3 regions of the Mesorhizobium sp. M0047 genome follow, and region 3 is predicted to be linked to each of the others. Evidence: predicted binding sites of a transcription regulator. Region 3 holds the regulator's gene; each other region holds the start of a gene.
The links. Region 3 encodes HrcA, which represses chaperone genes, less so after heat shock. Its sites were predicted from a motif close to GTTAGCACTCNCNNNNNGNGAGTGCTAAC; they were not measured.

Region 1: a site for HrcA is predicted at 1,534-1,562, ahead of NKJ89_RS18950 (co-chaperone GroES). Genes of this name have one in related genera too.
Region 2: a site for HrcA is predicted at 1,930-1,958, ahead of groES (co-chaperone GroES). Genes of this name have one in related genera too.

Annotation. Positions count from the first base shown of each region.
Region 1 is NZ_JAMYUW010000018.1:98,012-101,284, reverse strand. It holds gene NKJ89_RS18975 (hypothetical protein) at 1-167, opposite strand, end outside; gene NKJ89_RS18970 (hypothetical protein) at 164-406, opposite strand; gene NKJ89_RS18965 (hypothetical protein) at 432-575, opposite strand; gene NKJ89_RS18960 (hypothetical protein) at 550-861, opposite strand; gene NKJ89_RS18955 (hypothetical protein) at 858-1,121, opposite strand; gene NKJ89_RS18950 (co-chaperone GroES) at 1,617-1,931, shown strand; gene groL (chaperonin GroEL) at 2,055-3,273, shown strand, end outside.
Region 2 is NZ_JAMYUW010000009.1:2,431-5,703, forward strand. It holds gene groL (chaperonin GroEL) at 1-1,516, opposite strand, end outside; gene groES (co-chaperone GroES) at 1,581-1,877, opposite strand; gene bioZ (3-oxopimeloyl-[acyl-carrier-protein] synthase BioZ) at 2,308-3,273, opposite strand, start outside.
Region 3 is NZ_JAMYUW010000062.1:7,237-10,509, reverse strand. It holds gene NKJ89_RS33400 (VOC family protein) at 1-375, opposite strand, end outside; gene rph (ribonuclease PH) at 559-1,275, opposite strand; gene hrcA (heat-inducible transcriptional repressor HrcA) at 1,456-2,538, shown strand; gene NKJ89_RS33385 (hypothetical protein) at 2,629-2,826, shown strand; gene NKJ89_RS33380 (PQQ-dependent sugar dehydrogenase) at 2,942-3,273, shown strand, end outside.

The sequences.
Region 1 (3,273 bases), on a different contig from region 3:
GGAATTCCGCTGAAGACATGATAGACGGTCCAGGACCGATCCGCTTCGACGCGGCGGCCATACTGACGGTCCGCGAAGTCGCGTGCCGATGCGCCACCCTCATTTTCCCAGGCCGCAAGCCCGGCGGTGTTGCGCTGCCGATCGGTTTCGTTGCTATAGGCATTCATGGTGTTGGCCTTTCCTCATTAATCGCTTCCTTGGCCAGAACGCCGGAATAGAGCGTCGCGCCATTCGCGTCGACGATGGTCATGGCGTCCGGCTGCTGCGGCATGTTCAGGGTTTTTGCCAAAAGCCTGGCGACCTCGATCGCATGGTCGAGGTTGGCCGCTTGCGCCGTCTCGCGCCCGACTACGGCATGCGCGTCGTCCGAGTTTCGGGTGCGATAGAATTCGATCACGATCTTCATCGTCATCCGTGCCCGTGTCGCGACGTCAGTTCTTGCCCTTGCCGCGCACGGCACTGATGTTGGCGGCAAGTCTGGTCTGGGCGCCGAATACGCTTTCAGCCTTGGGCGGGACCTTTTCCAGCTTCGGCTTCCTGATCTCCCGGCTAGATCGTTTCTGTCCCTTTGACATGTTCGAAGATCCTTTCGCTTAGCGTTATGCCCGGCGACGTGTCGACCGGTTCGAGACTGTCCTGCGTCGCCACCCGTTCATGAGGTTCGACGTCGCTGCAGATGCGGTACTGCAGCGAATTTCCGCTCGGCGGGAGCGTTGCTGTGACGCGGTAGATTTCCGCGGCCTTTGGAAACGTGCCGATGCCGCTCTTCAGCCGGATAGCCTGTCCGACGGCGAAGAGATGCGTTGCGGCTTCGCGGCGGACCGGGCGTGCGTTGCGTTGCATCAGGGTTGTGGTTCTCATGATTGTCTCTCGTCCAGCTCCAGCGAGGCTTGAAGCAATGCCGGTTCGATCGGCACCATTTGCTGCGTAGCACCGCTCGCGGTGATCGCCGGCAGGTGAATGAAGGTGGCCACGCGGCGCCATGCGATCTGGGAAGTCCCTTCGAGGGCCTCCTCGTCATGGTCGACCCGATACTCTCCGGGCGGTTGCGGTTGATCAAAGCCGGGCAGCGGAAACGCCGACTTGAAGCGAACGACTGTATTTGTGGTGCGGCTGGTCATGAATTGCGATTTTCCGCGGAAACGGGCGGCTGCGCTTTTCCGTATCATTCCTACTCGAACCGCTGGGACGATGCCCGACGCTGCCAGTGCATCCGTGGTCAGCATCGGTTTCATTCCAGGGTCCGAACGGAACTAAATGTGCGCCGGACCGGCGCATGCACTCGTTTTCGAGAATTCGGTGGTGAATGGCGAGGGCTCTGACATAAAGCCAACTCGATCCAAATCAACGAATTTTGCATATGCGCCTCAATTGAGTTCCAAACAAGGTCGCGGCCATCCTCTGTTTGATCTTTGAAATAATAACTTGCATCCGCGAAATTCAATCCGGCAAAAGGTTTTCCTCCCATCCGAACGAATTTCTGCGCGTCTCGAATTATATCATTCAAATTCTTGGCCGTTGGCGAGAAATAATTCTGGCACTTCTATCTATCGAGTGCCAAGACGCCTATATCAGGAGGAGCGGCCGCCCATGCCGGCCCCAGAAAGAAAGTTCCCATGAAATTTCGGCCACTCCACGACCGCGTCGTCATTCGTCGCGCCGAAGGCGATATCAAGTCCAAGGGCGGTATCATCATTCCCGACAATGCCAAGGAGAAACCGCAGGAAGGGGAAGTGATCGCTGTCGGCCCGAGCGCACGCGACGAAAACGGCGTGCTTGTTCCACTCGACGTCAAGGCAGGCGACTTCATCCTGTTCGGCAAATGGTCGGGCACCGAGGTCAAGATCGACGGCGAGGACCTTCTGATCATGAAGGAAGCCGACATCATGGGCGTCATCGACAAAGCCGTCGAAGCCAAGAAGGCCGCCTGACTGGAGCGGCGCGTGCGGCGCGTTTCCCTCAGGGCGCGCAAAGGTCGCTCCAGTACTTGAAGAACAAGCGCAGCGCGTTCCGCGCGGCGACCGTTCCACTCCAAATTCGACGGGATAAAAATCATGTCTGCCAAGGAAATCAAATTCTCCACCGATGCGCGCGACCGCATGCTGCGCGGCGTCGAGATCCTCAACAATGCTGTGAAGGTCACGCTCGGTCCCAAGGGCCGCAACGTCATCCTCGACAAGGCCTATGGCGCGCCGCGCATCACCAAGGACGGCGTCACCGTCGCCAAGGAAATCGAGCTTGCCGACAAGTTCGAGAACATGGGCGCGCAGATGGTGCGCGAAGTCGCCTCGAAGACCAACGATCTGGCCGGTGATGGCACCACCACCGCTACGGTGCTGGCCGCCTCGATCCTGCGCGAAGGCGCCAAGCTGGTCGCCGCCGGCATGAACCCGATGGACCTCAAGCGCGGCATCGACCAGGCGGTTTCCGCCGTGGTCAAGGAAATTCAGGCCCGCGCCAAGAAGGTCAAGTCGTCGGCCGAAATCGCCCAGGTCGGCACCATCGCCGCCAACGGCGATGCCAGCGTCGGCGAGATGATCGCCAAGGCGATGGACAAGGTCGGCAATGACGGCGTCATCACCGTCGAGGAAGCCAAGACCGCCGACACCGAGCTCGACGTCGTCGAAGGCATGCAGTTCGACCGCGGTTATCTCTCGCCCTATTTCGTCACCAATGCCGACAAGATGCGAGCCGAGCTGGAAGAGCCCTACATCCTCATCCACGAGAAGAAGCTCGGCAATCTGCAGGCGATGCTGCCGATCCTCGAAGCGGTGGTGCAGAGCGGCAGGCCGCTGCTGATCATCTCCGAAGACGTCGAAGGCGAGGCACTCGCCACGCTTGTCGTCAACAAATTGCGCGGTGGCCTGAAGGTCGCGGCCGTCAAGGCGCCGGGTTTCGGCGACCGCCGCAAGGCGATGCTGGAAGACATCGCCGTGCTGACATCGGGCCAGATGATCTCTGAGGATCTCGGCATCAAGCTCGAAAACGTCACTGTCGAGATGCTCGGCCGCGCCAAGCGCGTGCTGATCGAGAAAGACACCACCACGATCATCGACGGCGCCGGCACCAAGGCGACCATCCAGGCGCGCGTCGCCCAGATCAAGGGCCAGATCGAGGAGACGACCTCCGACTACGATAAGGAAAAGCTGCAGGAGCGGCTGGCCAAACTCTCCGGCGGTGTTGCCGTCATCCGCGTCGGCGGCGCCACCGAGTCGGAAGTCAAGGAAAAGAAGGACCGCATCGACGATGCGTTGAACGCAACGCGCGCCGCGG
Region 2 (3,273 bases), on a different contig from region 3:
CCTGGAGGGCAGTGCGCACGACCTTGACCGGATCGACGATCCCCATGGCGATCATGTCGCCATATTCGCCGGTCTGGGCGTTGTAGCCGAAGGTCGCGCCCTTGTTCTCAAGGATCTTGCCGGCAACGATCGATGCTTCCGCACCGGCGTTGGCCGCGATCTGGCGGGCCGGAGCCTGCAGCGCACGACGCACGATGTTGATGCCGGCGGCCTGGTCGGCATTGACGCCGGTGACCTTGATGTCGGCCGAAGCGCGCAGCAGGGCAACGCCACCGCCAGCAACGATGCCTTCTTCCACGGCCGCGCGGGTGGCGTTGAGGGCGTCATCGACGCGGTCCTTCTTTTCCTTGACTTCGACTTCCGTCGCGCCGCCGACGCGGATCACCGCAACGCCGCCCGCGAGCTTGGCCAGACGTTCCTGCAGCTTCTCCTTGTCGTAATCCGAGGTGGTCTCTTCGATCTGCTGCTTGATCTGGGCGACGCGGCCCTGGATCTCGGCCTTCTTGCCGGCGCCGTCGACGATGGTGGTGTTCTCCTTGGAGATCGACACCTTCTTGGCGCGGCCGAGCATGTTGAGGCCGACGTTCTCGAGCTTGATGCCGAGGTCTTCGGAGATGACCTGGCCACCGGTGAGGATGGCGATGTCTTCCAGCATGGCCTTGCGGCGATCACCGAAGCCCGGCGCCTTGACGGCGGCGATCTTAAGGCCGCCACGCAGCTTGTTGACGACCAGCGTGGCGAGCGCCTCGCCTTCGACGTCTTCCGAGATGATGAGCAGCGGCTTCGAGGTCTGCACGACGGCTTCGAGGACCGGCAGCATCGCCTGCAGGTTGGAGAGTTTCTTCTCGTGCAGGAGGATGTAGACGTCCTCGAGCTCGGCAACCATCTTGTCGGCGTTGGTGACGAAGTACGGCGAGAGATAGCCGCGGTCGAACTGCATGCCTTCGACGACCTCGAGTTCAGTCTCGGCGGTCTTGGCTTCCTCAACCGTGATGACGCCTTCGTTGCCGACCTTCTGCATCGCTTCGGCGATCATCTTGCCGACCGACTCGTCGCCATTGCCGGCGATCGTGCCGACCTGGGCGACTTCCTCGGAGGTCTTGATCTTCTTGGCAGCCTTGCCGAGCGCCGCGACGACTTCGGTCACGGCCAGATCGATGCCGCGCTTCAGGTCCATCGGGTTCATGCCGGCGGCAACGGCCTTGTTGCCTTCCTGGACGATCGACTGCGCCAGAACGGTCGCGGTTGTGGTGCCGTCACCGGCGATGTCGTTGGTCTTCGAAGCAACTTCGCGGATCATCTGCGCGCCCATGTTTTCGAACTTGTCGGAAAGTTCGATTTCCTTGGCGACGGTGACCCCGTCCTTGGTGATGCGCGGTGCGCCGAACGACTTGTCGATGACGACGTTGCGGCCCTTGGGACCGAGCGTGACCTTCACCGCGTCGGCGAGGATGTTGATGCCGTGAAGCATGCGCTCGCGGGCATCGCGGGAGAATTTTACGTCTTTGGCAGCCATTTTTTTACTCCTGGGCATTTCGCCCGAAATTCAGATTTGATCGCGAAGGAAAGGCGCCGGCGTGTCAGCCGATGATGCCCATAATGTCGGATTCCTTCATGATCAGAAGGTCTTCGCCATTGAGCTTGACTTCGGTGCCCGACCACTTGCCGAACAGGATGCGGTCGCCGGCCTTGACGTCCAGCGGGACCAGCTTGCCAGCTTCGTCACGAGCGCCGGAGCCGACGGCGATGATCTCGCCTTCCTGCGGCTTTTCCTTCGCCGTATCCGGGATGATGATCCCGCCGGCGGTCTTGGATTCGGATTCGACCCGGCGTACGACCACGCGGTCATGCAGCGGCCGGAAATTCGACTTTGCCATTTTTGGATTTCCTTGGTGCGGATGTTGAACGGTTCTCCGTTGCCGGAGCGTGCTTAGCACTCAGCCGAAGCGAGTGCTAACGCGGCAATGAGATAAGCCGCAGGCTCCTGCTAGTCAAGACGGAAGAGCAAAGAGCAAAGAGAAAAAGAGCAGGCAGCAAAGAGAAGAGAGCAAAGAGCGTGTAAGCATCGAGCCTTTTATGTGAACAATGTCGGGTATCGGACATATATGGGGCGGCTCACCCTCAGTAATTGAGCTGTATTCGGATGGCACGATTGGTGCAACGGGTGATGCATTTGAACTCATCCAGAGGCTCGCACGCGTCGTGCTGCGTCAGCTCGGTCATGTCGAGCTTCAGAAGGCCATTTTGGCATTGGTTCTGTTGCCCTATCGCCATTCATGACCAGTCGTGCGCCCGTGAGCCGGCCGGCTAGATTCCAACCACGAGAGCGCCGCCGCTGAGACCCGCACCCGCCGCCGCCAGAAGGATTTTCTCTCCAGGCTGGAATGGCTCCGTCTGGTTGGCGAGCGAGAGCGACAGCGGGATCGTCGCGGCCGAAGAGTTGCCGTAATCGGCAATCGTCTTGACAATTGCCTGGTCCGCGATGCCGAGGTTCCTCCCGACCGCATCGAAAATCCGAGTATTGGCCTGATGCGGCACGAACCGGCCGACATCGTGTGGCCGCACTCCGGCAGCGGCTAGCGCGCTTATCGAGCAATCGGTCATCATCTCGACGGCCTTTGCGAACACTTCGCGGCCGTCGGTCATTGTCATTCGGGCTTGCGCGAGATCGAGGTCACCGTGGAACGGCTTGTTGCTTCCTCCTGCGGGAATCTGGATCAGCCCGTATCGCGAGCCGTCCGAATCCACCGCGGCACCGAGAATGCCCCGATCAGCATCATCGCAGGGACCGATCACGAGGGCGCCGGCGGCATCGGCAAACAGGACCGAGCTTGCGCGCTCGGCTGGATTGATGCGGCGGCTGAGGATATTGGCGGCGATAATAAGGCTCGCTTTGCCGTGCAGGCGGGTAAATCCGTCCGCAAACATGAGCGCATAGATGAAGCCGGCGCAGGCGCCGGTCAGATCCACCGCGCCTGCGCGGCCAAGGCCAAGCTTGTGTGCGACCAGCGGCGCGCTGGGCGGCAGAAGATGGTCGGGCGTCGAGGTGGCAAGCAGCAGCAGACCGATGTCGTGGCGCGCAATGCCGGCGTTCGCCAGCGCCATGTCGCCGGCCTGCGTAGCAAGACCAGACAGCGTGTCTTCGTCGGTTGCCCAGAAGCGCGACCGTATCCCGGTACGCCTTTCGATCCAGCCTGGATCAAGACCGAGATTGCTCTCGATTTCGGCATTCGTCACCTTTCGCCGAGGCGCATGATGGCCAAACCCGAGAAT
Region 3 (3,273 bases):
CGAATTGCCCGAGGGGTCGCGTATATAGATCGAACGGCCGCCCTGCGGCCATTCGAATTCGCTTTCGATGGCTATGTTTTTCGCCTCGAGACGCGCTTTCCAGCGCACGATCTCGTCAGCGGTCGCCGCAAAGCAGAGATGGCCTTCGCCGACAGCGCCATGTGGCGGCACCGGCAGCCTGGCGTCGGGCGCCGGCGGGATTTTGGTTGCCTCGGCATTGAAGACGAGCAATACGCCCGGCCCGCAGCGGAAGAACAGGTGGCGGCCATCGACTTTGCCGAAGAGGGTGAGGCCCAGGACGCCGGTGTAGAAGGTTTCCGCGGCGACGAGGTCGGTGACGTAGAGAGCAGATTCCAGGATGGCGGAGGGCGTCACGAGGCGCCCCCCTCTGGCCTGCCGGCCATCTCCCCCTCAAGTGGGGAGATTGGCAGCTTTGGCGCCTCCGCACATCTCACGCCGCCGGAAGGTGGCGCAAACCAGCGGGATAGCCGATCTCCCCCCTTGAGGGGGAGATGGCCGGCAGGCCAGAGGGGGGCGCTCAAGCTCGGCATTTGAGAACTAAGCCACCGCCATCTGCTGCAAACTGACCAGGCGCTGAATGCCCTTCTTGGCCAAGCCCATTAATTCCGCGAACTGCCCTTCCGAAAAAGGCTCGCCTTCGGCGGTTCCCTGGATCTCGACGATGCCGCCCTTGCCGGTCATGACGAAATTGGCATCGGTGCCGGCCGCCGAGTCCTCGATATAGTCGAGGTCGATAACCGGCTGGCCGTCATGGATGCCGCAGGAGATCGCGGCGACGTGGTCCTTCAGCACCTTGGCGACGCTGGCCATCTGGCGGGCTTCCATCCAGCGCAAGCAGTCGTAGAGCGCCACCCAACCGCCGGTGATCGAGGCGGTGCGGGTGCCGCCATCGGCCTGGATGACGTCGCAGTCGACGGTGATCTGTTGCTCGCCCAGCGCTTGCAAATCGACCACGGCGCGCAAGGAACGGCCGATCAGCCGCTGGATCTCCAGGGTGCGGCCGCCCTGCTTGCCGGCGGAAGCCTCGCGGCGCATGCGCTCGCCGGTCGAGCGCGGCAGCATGCCGTATTCCGCCGTCACCCAGCCCTTGCCGGAATTGCGCATCCAGCCCGGCACTTTTTCCTCCAGGCTGGCCGTGCACAGGACATGCGTGTCGCCGAACTTCACCAGGCATGAGCCTTCGGCGTGCTTGGAGACGCCGCGCTCGAAGGAGATGGCGCGCATTTCGTCGAATTGGCGTTTGGAGGGGCGCATTCAGGCTGCTTTCTTGTCATTTTTCGGGAATCTTGGCCGGCTTGTAGCCGCATGGGACGCATGGCGCAAAGGAAAATGGCCTGACGATCCGACACAGACACCGGGGCGATCTGACACAGACACCGGGTTGCGCGGGCCGTAGCGAAGTCTATATCTTTGGGCCGGAGGTTTTTGGCCGCAATGACCAAGGCAGTCGATCCAAGTTCGCAGGCGCCCGCGCTTCAATCATTGGACATGCGCTCGCGCGATATCTTCCGGCGCATCGTCGATTCCTACCTCAAGGACGGCGAACCCGTGGGATCACGCAGCCTGTCGCGCATCCTGCCGTCTTCGCTGTCGCCGGCCACCATCCGCAACGTGATGAGCGATCTCGAGCATCTCGGCCTCATCTACGCGCCGCACATCTCGGCCGGCCGGTTGCCGACGCAGGCCGGCCTGCGCTTCTTCGTCGACGCCTTCATGGAGCTTGGCGATCTGTCCGACGAGGAGCGCCGCGCCATCGAGGCGCAGGTGCGGGCATCCGGCTCGGGCGCGACGCTGGAACACATGCTGACCGAGGCCAGCCAGATGCTGTCGGGCATGTCGCGCGGTGCCGGCCTGGTGCTTGCCGCCAAGAACGAAGTGGCGCTGAAGCACATCGAATTCATCCAGCTTGAGCCGACCAAGGCGCTGGCGGTGCTGGTGTCGCAGAATGGCGACGTCGAAAACCGTGTCGTCGAGCTGCCCGCCGGCATCACCGTCTCGCAACTGCACGAGGCCTCGAACTTCCTCAACGCTCATATCCGCGGCCGCACGCTGGCGGAGGCGCGGGTCGAGATCGCCCGCATCAAGGAAGAGACCAGGGCCGCCCTCGACACGCTGTCGCAGGACCTCGTCGAGAAGGGGCTCGCGGTGTGGGCCGGCGCGGACAGCGGCCTGCCGGCACGGCTCATCGTGAGCGGCCGCGCCAATCTGCTCGAGAACGTCACCGCCCAGGCCGATATCGAACTGTTGCGGCACCTGTTCGAGGACATGGAGACGCAGGACGGACTGATCCAGCTGCTCGACCTCGCCGAGGAAGGATCGGGCGTGCGCATCTTCATCGGCTCGGAAAACAAGCTGTTCTCGCTGTCGGGCTCGTCGCTGGTGGTCGCGCCCTATCGCGACAAGGACGCCCGCGTCGTCGGTGCGCTTGGGGTCATCGGCCCGACCCGGCTCAACTATGCCCGCATCGTGCCGATGGTCGACTATACGGCGCAGCTGATTTCCCGCATGCTGCGCTAAGCGTATTGATGTTCAGGTGATGCCGGCCTGACCTGAATCTCAACACCTTAGACTCAAAAAACAAAGAACAAGCAGCTGAGGAGAAAAACAATGGCGCTCGAAGAATTCAAGGCCCGGATCAGCCTGCTGCTCGAGGAGATGGTCAACCAGCCGGAAGACCAGCACGAGATCCAGGAGCAGTTGCGCGAAAAACTGCGGGAAATGCGCGCCATGGGCCTGCCGCTGCCGGCCGATCTCGTCGCGCTGGAAAAGCGTCTCGATGACGATTTCTACGCCGCTGGGACCTGAGGCTAAAAAACCTCCGCTTTCACTTCAACTGATCGTGTGCCGCGGAACAACGGACGAAACCGCTCGTTTGCCCCCTTTGCAGCCGTTCACTATGTGACCAGGTTTGGAGGATTGAATGATCCGATTGGCTGGGCTGGCTCTCTCCGCTGCGGTGTTTCTCGCCGCCGCTGCATTCGCACAGCAAGCGGAGCCCGTATTGAAAGGTGCCGCCGCCTTCGGCGACTGGCGTGCCGACAGGCCCGGTGTGCGCCGCCTGATCAAGCCGAACGATCTGCCAAAACCCGACGTCACCAAATCCGCCTCCAACAGCGCCGGCCTTGCCGAAAGGCCGGCAGATGCCAAGCCGAAACTGCCGCCGGGCTTTTCGGCCGAGCTGATCGCGTCGGGCATCGACAATCCGCGCGTCGTCCGCGTCGCGCCGAACGGCGACCTGTTCGTCGCCGACAG